Regions from separate parts of the Actinomadura sp. B10D3 genome, predicted to be linked through region 3. Evidence: riboswitches for the same ligand, from Rfam matches in the RefSeq annotation. Region 3 holds a riboswitch; each other region holds the start of a gene.
The links. A riboswitch is a leader RNA that binds a small molecule or an ion and turns the genes downstream of it on or off. The one in region 3 is predicted to bind cyclic di-AMP.

Region 1 (3,240 bases), on a different contig from region 3:
CGCGAACAGTTCCATCGCCGCGGCGGCGATCCGCTCCCTGGTCCGGCGCTTGCGTGCCGCCCGCGCCCCCTCCTCGGCCACGTCCGCCACCTCTCGGGTCTTCACTACAGGCACTGTAACCAGCCGCCACAGACCGGCGCCGCGCGGAGGAGCAAGGCTGCGGCGGCGCGGGCATCACGTCCGCGGCGGGACCGTCCGCGCCGAGGGCGACCTGGACTTCCGTGGGACGCTCGCCGTGGACGGGCAGGCCTCACCGAGCGCTACTGCGTCGTCCTGGAGACGCTGTCGTCCTCGCCGGAGCTCTCGGTCACCTCGGGGACGGCGCCGCGCTGAGCCGTGTCACAGAGGCGGGGCCCAGCCGGGAGCCACCCGGCGCAGGCTGCCGAGATTGCCGCTGAGGACGTCGGTGTGGGGGATCACGAAGTCGCCGTTGGGGTGCCATCCGGTGAACTGCACGCCCATCACCCGGCCCGGCAGGAAGGGGGCCGCGGGCCCGCTGTGCAGCGGGGCCTGCGGCAGGTTGTTCCGGTCGTAGTGCGGCGAGTAGCGGACCTCGGCGCCCCAGCCGGGCCTGGCCTCGTCCGTCCCGAAGACGACCCAGTGGTCGGTGAGGACCTGGGCGCCCAGGTCGGGCACGGCCCCGGTGTGGCAGTCGATCGCGGGCAGCGCGAACCGGTCGGGATCGTGTGGGGAATACCACATGAGCAGCGGGTTCGCCGCGAGCGCCTCCCGGTTGTCGAAACAGCACAGCGCCACGGCGTAGCCCGGGTACATGGCCGCGTAGAAGTCGAACAGCGGGCGGTTGGCCGGGATCCGCTTGGGCGGCGGGACCTGCTCCAGGGCGTCGGGGATCAGCGTCGGATCGGTGGCGAGCACGACGGTGTAGACGTCGTGGTCGAAGACCTGGACCGGCGGCGGCCCGGCCGGCTGCGGAGCCGCCCCGTAGGCGCCCCCCGGCGCCCGCGGGACGGGGCGGAGCGTGTCCACCATGTCCCGCAGGATGCGGGGGCACCCGCTCGTGTCGATGAAGTTCGCCTGCGTCATGCCCGCGGCGGGCAGATGCAGCAGCATCGCGTTCGGTCCGGGGGCGAGGTTCTGCGCGGTGTTCTGGTAGCCGAGGACGTGCACCCGCCCGTGCTCGCCATGGTTCCGCAGCCCGTGGTACAGGATCGTGCCGGTGAATCTGGCCGGCGCCGCCGCAACGCACATGCCGTCACCCTCCCACGAATCCATCCGCACCCGTGCAGGGCCGCCTCAGGGCCTCCGGATCGCCCACCGGCGGGGCGCTGAGGCCCAGTTCTAGCCCGCTGACCTGCGGCTGAGTGATTTGATGCGGTTTGCCTTTCTTTGGGGTTGCCTGTAGCTTCTCGCTCATCAAGGCGCCCGCCAGGCGCTTTCGACCAGCGTGTCCCTTGTGGCACGCGGGCCTCACCGGCACCGCCGGGAGGCCGGCGGCGCGATCCACGCGTCGCCTCGCGTCAGCCCGATGCGTCGCACGGGTCCCCCGACCCGTCCTCGCGCCGACCATGCGCACGCCGGAACGTGCAGGCGCCGAGAGCACGCCGGGACGAGACGCCCCATCGCGGCCCCGCCCCCGGGGCCGCCTCACCACACATCACATGCCGCTCTTTCGCACACGGGACGACAGGGTCCCGTGGACGGGCCCGAGCGCCCAAGGATCGCAGCGGCAACGCCGAGTCCGCCAACGCGCGGAGCCGGGGACCCAACCACGCACTGGGGTGAATCGACCTGCCCAGCAGGCCGTAGGGCGACTTCCACGCCCGAATCCGTCAGCTAACCCGGTAGGCGGCTTGGAAGCCAAGGAGCCCCCCTGTGACAGGCAAGCACAGCAAGTCCCGTGGCCCCCTGGGCCTGACCCCCCGCGCCGCCGGCGCCCTCGCCGGTCTCGCCGTCTTCGGCGGCGTGGCCGCGACGACGGCGCACGCGGCGGTGTCGCCCGCTTCGGGCGGCGACGACAAGGCGTCGGCCGTCACGGCCCACGTCGTGAAGGAGCCCACCGGGAAGAAGGCGGAGGCGAAGAAGGCCCCCGCGAAGAAGGCCGCCGCCGACTCCGCCGGCGGCGAGAAGATCGACGCCCGCTCGAAGGTGATCGCGCGGGCCAGGACGTGGCAGCCGCACTCCGACGACCGCGTCCCCTACAGCCAGGTCAGGACCCACGAGGGCTACCGGGCCGACTGCTCCGGCTTCGTCTCGATGGCGCTGGGGCTGCCCAAGCCGGGCCAGAACACCGTCGGCCTGACGTCGTCGAAGTTCACCAAGCGCATCAATATGTCCGAGCTCAAGAAGGGCGACCTCGTCATGGACGCGGAGGGGACGAACACCACCCGCCACGTCGTCATCTTCGAGAAGTGGGCGAACAGCAAGCACACGGCCTACTGGGCGTACGAGCAGCGCGGCCGGTACGGCACGGACTACCGGACGCGCGACTACGGCCTGGACGCGGGCAGCGAGTACAAGGCCTACCGTCCGACGAACCTCTGAAAGAACGCGAAACCACCCGGCCGGGCACCTCCCCCGGCCGGGTCTTCGCGTATGGGCGCGCCTGAACTTCGCGTCACGTCCAGGTGAGGCGTTCGCTGAGGAGCGCCTGTTGCGCGGGATTGGCGGTGAGCGCGAGGGCGCGGCGGTCGGCCGCGTGCGCTTCTCTCCGGCGGCCGAGGTCGCGCAGCAACTCGGCGCGGGTGGCGTGGTAGAGGTGGTGGCCGTCGAGGGCCTTCGCGAGCGGGGCGAGTTCGTCCAGCGCCGCCGCCGGGCCCTGGACGTACCGGACGGCGATGGCGCGGTGGAGGCGGACGACCGGCGTTCCCGTCATGTGAAGGAGCATGTCGTAGAGGACGAGGATCTGGTCCCAGTCGGTGTCGTCCCAGGTGGGAGCCTCGGCATGGCACGCGACGATCGCCGCCTGGACCTGGTACGGGCCGGGAGCGCGCATCGCGGCGGCGCGCTCGATCAGCCGTCCGGCCTCCTTGACCGCGTCGTGGTCCCACGTCGCGCGGTCCTGGTCGCGCAGGAGGACGAGGCGGCCGTCGTCGTCGAAGCGGGCGGCGGTGCGCGCCTGGTGGAGCCGGATGAGCGCGAGCAGGCCGAGGACCTCGGGCCGGCGCGGCATCAGCCAGGCGAGCTGCTCGGCGAGCCACCGCGCCTCGTCCGCCAGGTCGCGGGCGTGGCCGCGGTCGCCGCGGCTCGTCAGGTACCCCTCGTTGAACAGCAGGTACACCA
Region 2 (3,240 bases), on a different contig from region 3:
CCGGGCGCAGGTCCAGAAGAAGCTCGACAAGCTCGCCGAGCAGATGGACCACAAGGTCGAGGAGTTCAACCAGCTCAACGAGAAGCTGAAGATCGCCAAGAAGAAGTACGAGAGCGCGAGCAAGGCGAGCAGGCAGGAGCAGGCCGCCTTCGAGGAGCAGCGCTCGGCGATCGCCAAGATGGCCGCCGCCGCGTACAAGAACGGCGACTCCGCGGACGTGACCGGCTTCGTCGGCAGCAACGACCCGCAGGCCATTCTCGACCAGGCGGCCGTCTTCTCGCACCTGTCGCAGGAGCGCAGCTCCCAGCTCACCCAGTTCCTCGCCACCGCCCAGCGGCTGCGCCGCGAGGAGTCGCAGGCCAAGACGGCCTATGACGACGTGAAGGCGAAGACCAAGGAGCTGCGGGAGCAGAAGAAGAAGCTCGACCGGGAGGTCGCGAAGCAGAAGGCGCTGCTGCGGCGGCTCGGCGGCGGAAGCTCCTCGGGCGGCGGTGGCGGCATCGGCGGCACCTACACCGGTCCCGCCAGCGGCTCGGCCCGCACGGCGCTCAACTTCGCCTACGCCCAGCTCGGCAAGCCCTACTCCTACGGGGCCGAGGGGCCGAACTCCTACGACTGCTCCGGCCTGACCATGAAGGCGTGGGGGGCCGCGGGCGTCAGCATCACCCGCACGACCAACTCCCAGTACGCGGCCACCAAGCGGGTCGCCAAGAGCAACCTCCAGCCGGGCGACCTGGTGTTCTTCAGCAGCCTCGGCCACGTCGGGCTGTACGTGGGCGGCGGCAAGATGATCCACGCTCCGCGCACCGGCAAGAACGTCGAGGTCGTGAGCATCACCTCGGGCTACTACCTGAGCAACTACTACGGCGCCGGGCGCCCCTGACCCGCGCCCTCCGGGCCCGCCACGGCGGCGATCCGGAGCCTCCACCGACAACGGACCGGGCTTGACCTGGTCCGTTGTTGATTTTGGGGGGGTTTGCCTTCTGTTGGGGCTTTGGTACCTTGTCACCACTCACGGCGCCCTCCAGGCGCCGTGGCCCCGGGGCGCTCACCAGGCGCTCCCGTCCCACGCGGCGCATCCAGCCGCCGCGTGACGGCGGCGCGAGCCACGCGTCGCTCCCCCCGAGGACGGCGCGCTCCACGCGTCGTCCGGCGGCACCCGAGAGTGCCGCGGCGGTCTCCACGCGAGACCCGGCCGTTCCCGTTCCCCCGTGCGCACGCCCGCAGCGTGCATGGCGCTGAGAGCGCTGCCACGGCGGGTGTCCACGGGCGGCCCCGGACGGCCCCCGGCGACGGGCCGCCGTCCGACGCACAACACAGGCGCCGCGCGTTCGCACGCGGGAGACAGGTCCCGCGCCGGGCCCCATCACGCCCCCAGGATCGCAGCGGCAGCGCCGAGTCCGCCCAGTGCGGAACCGGGGACCCACGCCGGCAGGGTCCGGGAACCGTCCCGGACGACGTCCGGCACCCGGGGTGAATCGGCGAGTCTCCTCCGGCCCCGTTCCGGTGGAGCCCGCCGTAGGGCCACTTCCACGCCCGAACCCGTCAGCTAACCCGGTAGGCGTCTGGAAGAAGCGAAGGAGTGAGTTCCGCAGCGTTACCTGGGCGTGGCCGCCCGTCGTGCGGCCACGCCCCATTTCCCCCTGCTCTCCGCGGGCACCCGCGCCCACGCGCGCGGACCGCGCCCGCAGCCCCCCATCCGAACCGGCGCGCCCGCCCCCGGGCGCGTCACCGCCGAATCCGCTGACCGCCGTGCCCCCATGCGCGGCCGGTGCGGAACCGGGGACCCATCACGTCCTCATCGGGGTGAATCGGCCTGCCCGCGGGCCGTAGGGCGGCTTCCACGCCCGAACCCGTCAGCTAACCCGGTAGGCGGCATGGAAGTCGAGGAGAACCCCCGCGTGCCAGGTGCACACCGCAAGAAGACCCCGGGCAGGCATCGCAAGGCGAGCCCCCTGCCCCTCACCTGGCGGACGACCGGCGGCCTCATCGTCGGCGCCGCCGTGCTCGGCACCGCCGCCGCCACCGCGCAGGCGTCGGTCCTGCCGTTCGGATCCGCCCCCGCCGCGTCCACCGCGGCGCACGCCCCCGGCAAGAAGCCCTCCGGCGGCTCGTCGAAGGACTCGTCCAAGGACGGGGCCCGGAAGGCCGCGAGGAACGACCCGGGGAAGGGCGCGCCGCGGAAGCCGGCCGCGAAGGCGCCCGGGAAGTCCTCCGGCAGGTCGCGGCCGACCGCCGCCGAAGCCATCGAGCTCGCACGCTCCCAGGTGGGCGTCGAGGAGGACGGCGGCGGCGAGACCAAGTTCCAGAAGTGGTACATGCGCACGGCGCGCGCGAAGGAGACGCTCGCGCGCGACGGCGGCTCCCTCTCCGCCTACGGCGACGCGAACTGGTGCGACATGTTCGTCTCCTGGGTGGGCGAGCAGATCGGCTTCCGCGACCAGATCGGCAGCGACGCCTGGACGGTCGCGCACGCCCGCTGGTTCCGGCAGCAGGGCCGCTGGGGCACCGAACCCCGTCCCGGCGCGATCGTCTTCTACGCCTGGGACGGCGGCAAGGACGTCACCGACATCCGGCACGTCGGCATGGTGATCAAGAAGATCGACGACCGGACCATCGAGGCGGTCGAGGGCAACACCGGCAACGCCGTACAGGTCAAGAAGCGGTCGGCCGACGACGTCGTCGGCTACGGCTACCCCGCCTACCGGTCCTGATGGCACGGCCCTGACCACCGGCTGCATAGGATCGCCCGCGTGGAGGAGCGTGCCGTGCGGACCAGGCCCGTGACGCGCCGCAGGGCCCTCGCCCTGGGCGCGAGCGGGGCCGCCGTGATGCTCGCCGGGGGCGCCGGGCTGCTCGTCCCGCCCACCGGCGAGACGAGGCGCGCCGATCCGTCCGGTGCCGGGGCCTCCGGCGCGGCCGCCGCGATCGACCCGGACGCGGCCGCCGCCGTCCTCGCCAACCGCGCCCGGGCCGTGCGCGACGGCGACCGCATGGCCTTCCTCGCCACCGTCGGCGACGCGCCCGCCGAGTTCCAGGCCGCCCAGTCGCGGATGTACGACAACCTCCGGGCGCTTCCGCTGGCGGGATGGCGGGAGCGCGTCGTCGGCACGCAGGCCGTGGACGAGGAGCACGCCGTCGTCCGCGTCGAGGTGCGCTACCGGCTGCGCGGCTTCGACCGCGGCGAGGTGGCCCGCACCCGCTACCTCGCGCTGGCCCCGCGCGGGGGGACGTGGACGA
Region 3 (3,240 bases):
CGGGGAGTCGGGGCTGCCGATCTCGATCAATATCGTCTCGCAGGACATCACCCGGCGGCGCGGCGTGGAGCGGGCGCTGGCCGAGACGCGGCGGCAGATGCTGCGGCAGCAGGCGCGGACGGCGCAGGAGCGGCGGGTGGCGGTGACGCTGCGCCGCGCGATCCTGCCCGACGAGGACGAGGTGGAGCAGCTCCCCGGCCTGGTCACCGGGCTGCGCAGCCTGGCCGCGGAGAGCACCGCGCGGATCGGCGGGGACTGGTTCGCGACCCGCACGCAGCAGGACGGGCGGGCGATGTTCGCGATCGGAGACGCGGCCGGGCATGGGCTGCCCGCGGCGGCGGCGATGGCGCGGACCCGGAACGGGCTGCTGGGCCTCGCCTGCACGGGGGAGCCCGCGGGACGGCTGGTGGGCTGGCTGAACGAGCTCGTCGGCAACATGGACCCGCCCGCGACCGGAACCGCGATCGTGGCCCATTTCGACTCGTCCCGGCGGGTTCTGGAGTGGACGTGCGCGGGGCATCCGCCGCCGATCCTGGTCCGGGACGGCCGGGCGACGCCCCTGGAGGTCGTCCGCGATCCGATGCTCGGCGCCATGCCCGGCTGGGAGTACACCACGATCAGGACGGCGCTCCGCGCGGGCGACCTGCTCTTCCTCTACACCGACGGGCTGGTGGAGCGCAGGGACGCGGACCTGGACGAGCGGATCGTCCGCCTCACGAAAATCCTGCGGGAATCCTCGACGCAGCCCGCCCGCGTGCTGGACGAGGTCCTGGCGCGGATGGAGCACGACCGGGCGGCGGACGACACCACGCTGTTCGCCCTGTACGTGGAGTGACCGGCGACCCGGCCGACCTGCGATGATCACCTGATGTGACTTAGGCCTCACTCGGACGGGCCCCAGGGGGTCGATGGCGGTCGGTGAGGGCCGGATGACCATGTGGCCTTAAGATCGCCCCGGGGTTTCTTTACCTTTCGCCGAGGTGCGGAAAGCCCTATCCGCAAAGGGCTGGGAGGCAGTCCGATAAAGATCGGGAACACGCGCCTCCATGACGGTGTTGGTACTCCCTTGGAAGGGCTTTGAGCAGGCAAGACGCTGCTTTGTGCCTGGTTTGCTTTTCTTGGCCAGGTTGGTACCTTCTAGGCGAATCAAGCAACGCAGCCCATGCGTTGCCGCCGGTCGTCGAGGCGGCCGAGGATCGCGGAGCGGAAACCGCACGCGATGCGCGCCACAGGACGCGCGCCCCCACATCAAGATCAGTCAGAGATACATCCGAGAAATGAGCACCGCTGCCGCGGTGCAAGGCCGAGTCCGTCCCGGTCGAGACCGACCGGACGGAGCCGGGGACCCAGGTTCCAGGGGTGAATCGGCGTGCCCCACAGGTGCGCCGTAGGGCTGCTTCCATGCCCGAATCCGTCAGCTAACCCGGTAGGCGTCATGGAAGACAAGGAGATTCCCTGCATGACCGGTCGTTTCGATCGACTTTCCCTCAACCGCTTCACGCCCGAGGACAAGGCCGTCGGCGTCGCCGTCGGTGCGGTCCTCGCCGGCGCCGTCGCGCTCGGCGTCGCCGCCCCCCTCGCGGACGGCAGCGCCGCCGCCGAGACCTCCGCGCAGGCGGCGTCCGTCAAGAAGGGCGCCGTGTCCGCCGAGTCCGGGCAGGCGAAGGGCAAGACCATGTCGGCCGCCGAGGCGCGCAGCGAGGGCTGGAAGGTCCCGCCGCGCGCGGTCAAGCCCGACGAGGTGATCAAGCTGGCGAAGAGCCAGGTCGGGATCGACGAGGGCCGGGGCGGCCAGACCAAGTTCCACAAGTGGTACGTGTCGACTCCGCACGCCAAGGCCACCGCCCAGCGTGACGGCGGCTTCTCGGTCAAGGCCTACAACGGCGCCCAGTGGTGCGACATGTTCGTGTCCTGGCTCGGCGCCCAGACCGGTGTCCAGAACATGGGCTGGGACGCCTACACCGTCAAGCACGCCACCTGGTTCAAGGACACCGGCCGGTGGGGCCACAAGCCCAAGCCCGGCGCGGTCGTCTTCTTCGACTGGGACAAGGGCTCCGGCGGCAGGATCGGCGGCATCGACCACGTCGGCCTCGTCGTGAAGGACAACGGCGACGGCACCTTCAAGACCGTCGAGGGCAACACCGGGAACGCGGTGAAGGAGAAGGTGCGCCAGAAGTCCCAGGTCGTGGGCTTCGGCTACCCCGACTACGCCGCCTGACCCCGAAACAACGACATCCTCGAAGGCGCCCGGCTTCTGCCGGGCGCCTTCGGGCGTTCCGTCGGGTAATACGACGCATTGACAGCCTTTGATCTCCCTTGGACCTCAGTGTGGCGTTCCTGGAAAGGAATCACAGGCACACGGCAGTCGGTGAAGGGGGATGCCCATGCGGGTGCGCCCGGACGTCAGTGTGGTGGTGATCGCCTACAACGACGCGGAGAGGCTCCCGCACGCGGTGGCCTCGGCGCTGGCGCAGTCGCTCGGCGCCGTCGAGACGGTCATCGTCGACGACGGGAGCACCGACGGGACGGCGCAGGCCGCCGACCGGTTCGCCGCGGCCCACCCGGGACGGGTGCGGGCCGTCCACCTGCCGACCAACTCGGGCGGCTGCGGCCGTCCCCGCAACCGCGGCGTCGAGGCGTCGGCGGGCCGGTACCTGATGTTCCTCGACAGCGACGACCTGCTGGACCGGCACGCCTGCCTCAACCTCCTCGCCGCCGCCGAGGACACCGGCGCCGACATCGTCTCCGGGCTCTGCGACCGGATCTTCCTCGACCTGCCTGCGGGGGCCAAGGGGCGCGTCCGCCCCTGGTACCCCTGGCTTTACCAGCGCAGGGCCGTCTACGAGTCGCTGGACGACAACCCGAACCTCCTCTACGACACCCTCTCGACCAACAAGGCGTACCGGCGGGGCTTTCTGGAGGAGCACGGCTTGCGGTTCGTCGAGCGCCTGCACTACGAGGACCTGCTGTTCACCGCCGAGGCCTACCTGGCGGCGGGACGGACGGCGCTCATCCCGCACCGCGTCTACCAGTGGCTCGTCCGGGAGAGCGTGCCCGCGCCGTCGATCTCCAACCGGCGCGCCGAGCTGGCCAACTTCGCCGACCGGCTGGAGATCCACCGGCGCATCGACATGCTGTTCGCGCTGCGCGGCGCCTACGACCTGCAGCGGGCCAAGCACGTCAAGTTCGTCAACCACGATCTCGTCCTCTACCTGCGCGACCTGCGCGACCGCGACCCCC
Region 4 (3,240 bases), on a different contig from region 3:
CAGACCGCGCCCCGCTTCCTCCTGGACGTCCATCTGGGCACCCTCGCCCGCCGCATGCGCCTGCTCGGCCTCGACACCGACTACCACAACGACATGGACGACCCGGCGCTGGTCGTCCAGGCCAACGAGGAGCGCCGCGTCCTGCTCACGCAGGACCGCGGCCTGCTCCGCCGCCGCGCCCTGTGGTTCGGCGCCTACGTCCGCGGCTCCCGCCCCGACGACCAGCTCCGCGACCTCCTCGACCGCTTCGCCCCCGTCCTGTCCCCCTGGTCCCGCTGCACCGCCTGCAACGGCGTCCTCGTCCCGGTCGACAAGCAGGAGGTCGAGCGCCTCCTGGAGGACGGGACGCGCCGCAGCTACGACGTCTACGGCCGCTGCGCGGACTGCGGGCAGGTGTACTGGCGCGGGGCGCACGGCGACCACCTGGAGGAGATCGTCCGGGAGTCCACACGGCTGGTCGGCGGGGCCGCCGTCAGCGAGAGCTAGCGAGAGGAGCTGGTCGCGATCGACCTCGTGGTCGTCGGCGCCGCGATCATTTCGGACGGGCGCCTGCTGAGCGCGCAGCGGGCCGAGCCCCCGCACATGGCGGGCGGCTGGGAGTTGCCGGGAGGGAAGGTCGACCCGGGCGAGTCCGATGAGGACGCCCTGGTCCGCGAATGCCATGAGGAGCTCGCCGTCAAGGTGGGCTTGGGCCGCCGCATCGGCGGCGACTGGCGCCTGAGCGAACGCAGCGTCCTGCGCGTCTGGACCGCCAGGATCATCGAGGGCGAACCCCGCCCCCTGGAGCACCTGGCCCTCCGCTGGCTGACCCCGCCGGAGCTCTACGACGTCCCCTGGCTCCCAGGCGACCGCCCGGTAATAGAGGTCCTGGCCACCCAAGGCCTAAGACCCTGACAGTCAGAGGGAAAGGCAGATAAATACAGGGACCTCCTACCGCGCCGCAGGAGGTCCCTGTAGGTCTTGAGGTTCCTGTAGGTCAGGAGATGCGGTTGGCGCCCGCGTAGTCGGAGCGGTCCGACATGTTGGAGATCTTCACCACATCGCCGGTCTGCGGGGCGTGCAGGTACTTGCCGCCGCCGAGGTAGATGCCCATGTGGTGGAGGTTGCTGCCGAAGTACACGAGGTCGCCGGAGCGCAGGGAGCCGCGCGAGACCTTGGTGCCGAGGGCGAACAGGTCGCCGGTGTAGTGGGGGAGCCCGGGCTTGCCGACCTGGGTGTAGGCCCAGACGACGAGGCCGGAGCAGTCGAAGCTGTTGGGGCCGGCGGCGGCCCACACGTACGGGCTGCCGAGCTTGGTGAGGGCCTTGCGGGCCATCTTGGCGGGGAGTCCGGAGCCCTTCACGGTGGCGGTGAGGCCGCTGCGGGGGTCGCGGACGTGGGTGGTGGTCAGCTTGTCGAGGCGCTTCATCACCTCGGCGACCTTGGTCTTGGCCGCCGCGCGGGCCTTCTTGGCGTCCTCCCAGGCCTTCTTGACCTGCGCGGTCCTGGCCTCGGCGGTGCGCTGGGCCGCCTCGGCCTGGTCGATCTGCTTCTTCAGGGCGAGGACGGCGGCGGCCTGGTTCTGCGCGAGGTAGGCGCGGTCGGAGAGGCCTTCCGCGGAGCCGCCGGCGCCGAAGATGACGTCGGGGCCGCCGGCCATGTAGTTCGCGGCGGCCAGCCGCCCGAGCTGCTGCCGGGCGGGCTCGGCGAGGGCGCGCAGCCGCTGCGCCTCCCGGGCGGCGGCCTGCTCGGCCTTGCGGGCCTTGCCGAAGTCGACGCGGGTCTTGTTGTACTTCTCGGTGAGGATCTCGGCCTCTTCGTTCAGCGCGTCGAGGCTCTTGCGCAGGCCCTTCTCCGTCGTCGGCGTCGGGCTCGGTGCGCTCGGCGCGGCGGCGAGCCGGAGGGGCTGCGCGGCGTGGGCGGTGACGGGCGCGGTGGCGCCGAGACCGATCAGGAGCAGGGTGGCGGCGGTGGCGGCGGGCGTGATGCGCCGCCGCCTTCGGGGATCCGGTGCCAAGCCGGTGTTCTCCTCTCCACGTACGCCTACCGGGTTAGCTGACGGGTTCGGGCCAGGAGTCGCCCTACGACGCGTGCGTCGATTCACCCCAGGGACCTGGGTCCCCGGTTCTCCCGTGACGGGAGATTCGGCGTCCCGGCCGCAGTCCCGAGGGGTGGGACTCCCGACGACCGGATCTCGGGCAGATTACAAAGGATGAGCAAAGTTGGCCAATCGGGGCTCGTGGTGCGGGTGGTGTGAACGGCTCGTGGTGGGTGGTACGCAGGGCCAAGTAGAATGGGTTCGCCGCGTGTCGGCGGCCACTCCCGAAATCTCACGCAAGGCGAACCCGCATGCCCATCTCCACGCGCGACGACCTCCGGAACGTCGCGATCGTCGCCCACGTCGACCATGGCAAGACGACGCTGGTCGACGCCATGCTCTGGCAGTCCGGGGCCTTCCGCGAGAACCAGGACGTCGACGACCGTGTCATGGACTCCAACGACCTGGAGCGCGAGAAGGGGATCACCATCCTCGCGAAGAACACGGCGGTGAAGCACAACGGGCTGACGATCAACATCATCGACACCCCCGGCCACGCCGACTTCGGCGGCGAGGTCGAGCGCGGGCTGTCGATGGTGGACGGCGTCGTCCTGCTGGTGGACGCCAGCGAGGGCCCGCTCCCGCAGACCCGGTTCGTGCTGCGCAAGGCGCTCGCCGCGCGGCTGCCGGTGATCCTGGTCGTGAACAAGACCGACCGGCCCGACGCCCGCATCGCCGAGGTCGTGGACGAGACGTACGAGCTGTTCATGGACCTCGACGCCGACGAGGACCAGATCGACTTCCCGATCGTGTACGCGTCGGGGCGCGCCGGGCGGGCGTCGCTGGAGCAGCCCGCCGACGGCGCCATGCCCGACTCGGCCGACCTGGAGCCGCTGTTCAAGGTCATCACCGAGACGATCCCGGCGCCGGCCTACGACCCGGACGCGCCGCTGCAGGCGCACGTGACCAACCTGGACGCCTCCAGCTACCTCGGCCGGATCGCGCTGTGCCGGGTGCACGCCGGCACGATCAAGAAGGGCCAGCAGGTCGCGTGGTGCCGGCACGACGGCAGCATCGAGCGGGTGAAGATCACCGAGCTGCTGATGACCGACGCGCTCGCCCGCAAGCCGGCCGAGGCGGCCGGTCCGGGCGACATCATCGCGATCGCCGGCATCCCGGAGATCATGATCGGTGACACCATCGCCGACCCGGACGACCCGCGC

Region 1: linked by a shared signal. The riboswitch ahead of ABGB11_RS37965 (hypothetical protein) and the one ahead of ABGB11_RS31555 (CHAP domain-containing protein) in region 3 are both predicted to bind cyclic di-AMP.
Region 2: linked by a shared signal. The riboswitch ahead of ABGB11_RS06620 (CHAP domain-containing protein) and the one ahead of ABGB11_RS31555 (CHAP domain-containing protein) in region 3 are both predicted to bind cyclic di-AMP.
Region 4: linked by a shared signal. The riboswitch ahead of ABGB11_RS01775 (C40 family peptidase) and the one ahead of ABGB11_RS31555 (CHAP domain-containing protein) in region 3 are both predicted to bind cyclic di-AMP.

The regions. Positions count from the first base shown of each region.
Region 1 is NZ_JBDPLY010000039.1:17,372-20,611, forward strand. Features, by position in the region: gene ABGB11_RS37955 (helix-turn-helix domain-containing protein) at 1-105, opposite strand, end outside; gene ABGB11_RS37960 (hypothetical protein) at 340-1,209, opposite strand; cyclic di-AMP (ydaO/yuaA leader) riboswitch at 1,682-1,824, shown strand; gene ABGB11_RS37965 (hypothetical protein) at 1,834-2,502, shown strand; gene ABGB11_RS37970 (DUF6596 domain-containing protein) at 2,576-3,240, opposite strand, start outside.
Region 2 is NZ_JBDPLY010000003.1:106,672-109,911, reverse strand. Features, by position in the region: gene ABGB11_RS06625 (NlpC/P60 family protein) at 1-883, shown strand, start outside; cyclic di-AMP (ydaO/yuaA leader) riboswitch at 1,383-1,579, shown strand; cyclic di-AMP (ydaO/yuaA leader) riboswitch at 1,739-1,891, shown strand; gene ABGB11_RS06620 (CHAP domain-containing protein) at 1,902-2,714, shown strand; gene ABGB11_RS06615 (hypothetical protein) at 2,754-3,240, shown strand, end outside.
Region 3 is NZ_JBDPLY010000027.1:4,091-7,330, forward strand. Features, by position in the region: gene ABGB11_RS31550 (SpoIIE family protein phosphatase) at 1-835, shown strand, start outside; cyclic di-AMP (ydaO/yuaA leader) riboswitch at 1,292-1,448, shown strand; gene ABGB11_RS31555 (CHAP domain-containing protein) at 1,460-2,218, shown strand; gene ABGB11_RS31560 (CDP-glycerol glycerophosphotransferase family protein) at 2,385-3,240, shown strand, end outside.
Region 4 is NZ_JBDPLY010000001.1:421,350-424,589, forward strand. Features, by position in the region: gene ABGB11_RS01765 (Mut7-C RNAse domain-containing protein) at 1-486, shown strand, start outside; gene ABGB11_RS01770 ((deoxy)nucleoside triphosphate pyrophosphohydrolase) at 505-894, shown strand; gene ABGB11_RS01775 (C40 family peptidase) at 977-1,996, opposite strand; cyclic di-AMP (ydaO/yuaA leader) riboswitch at 2,004-2,139, opposite strand; gene typA (translational GTPase TypA) at 2,329-3,240, shown strand, end outside.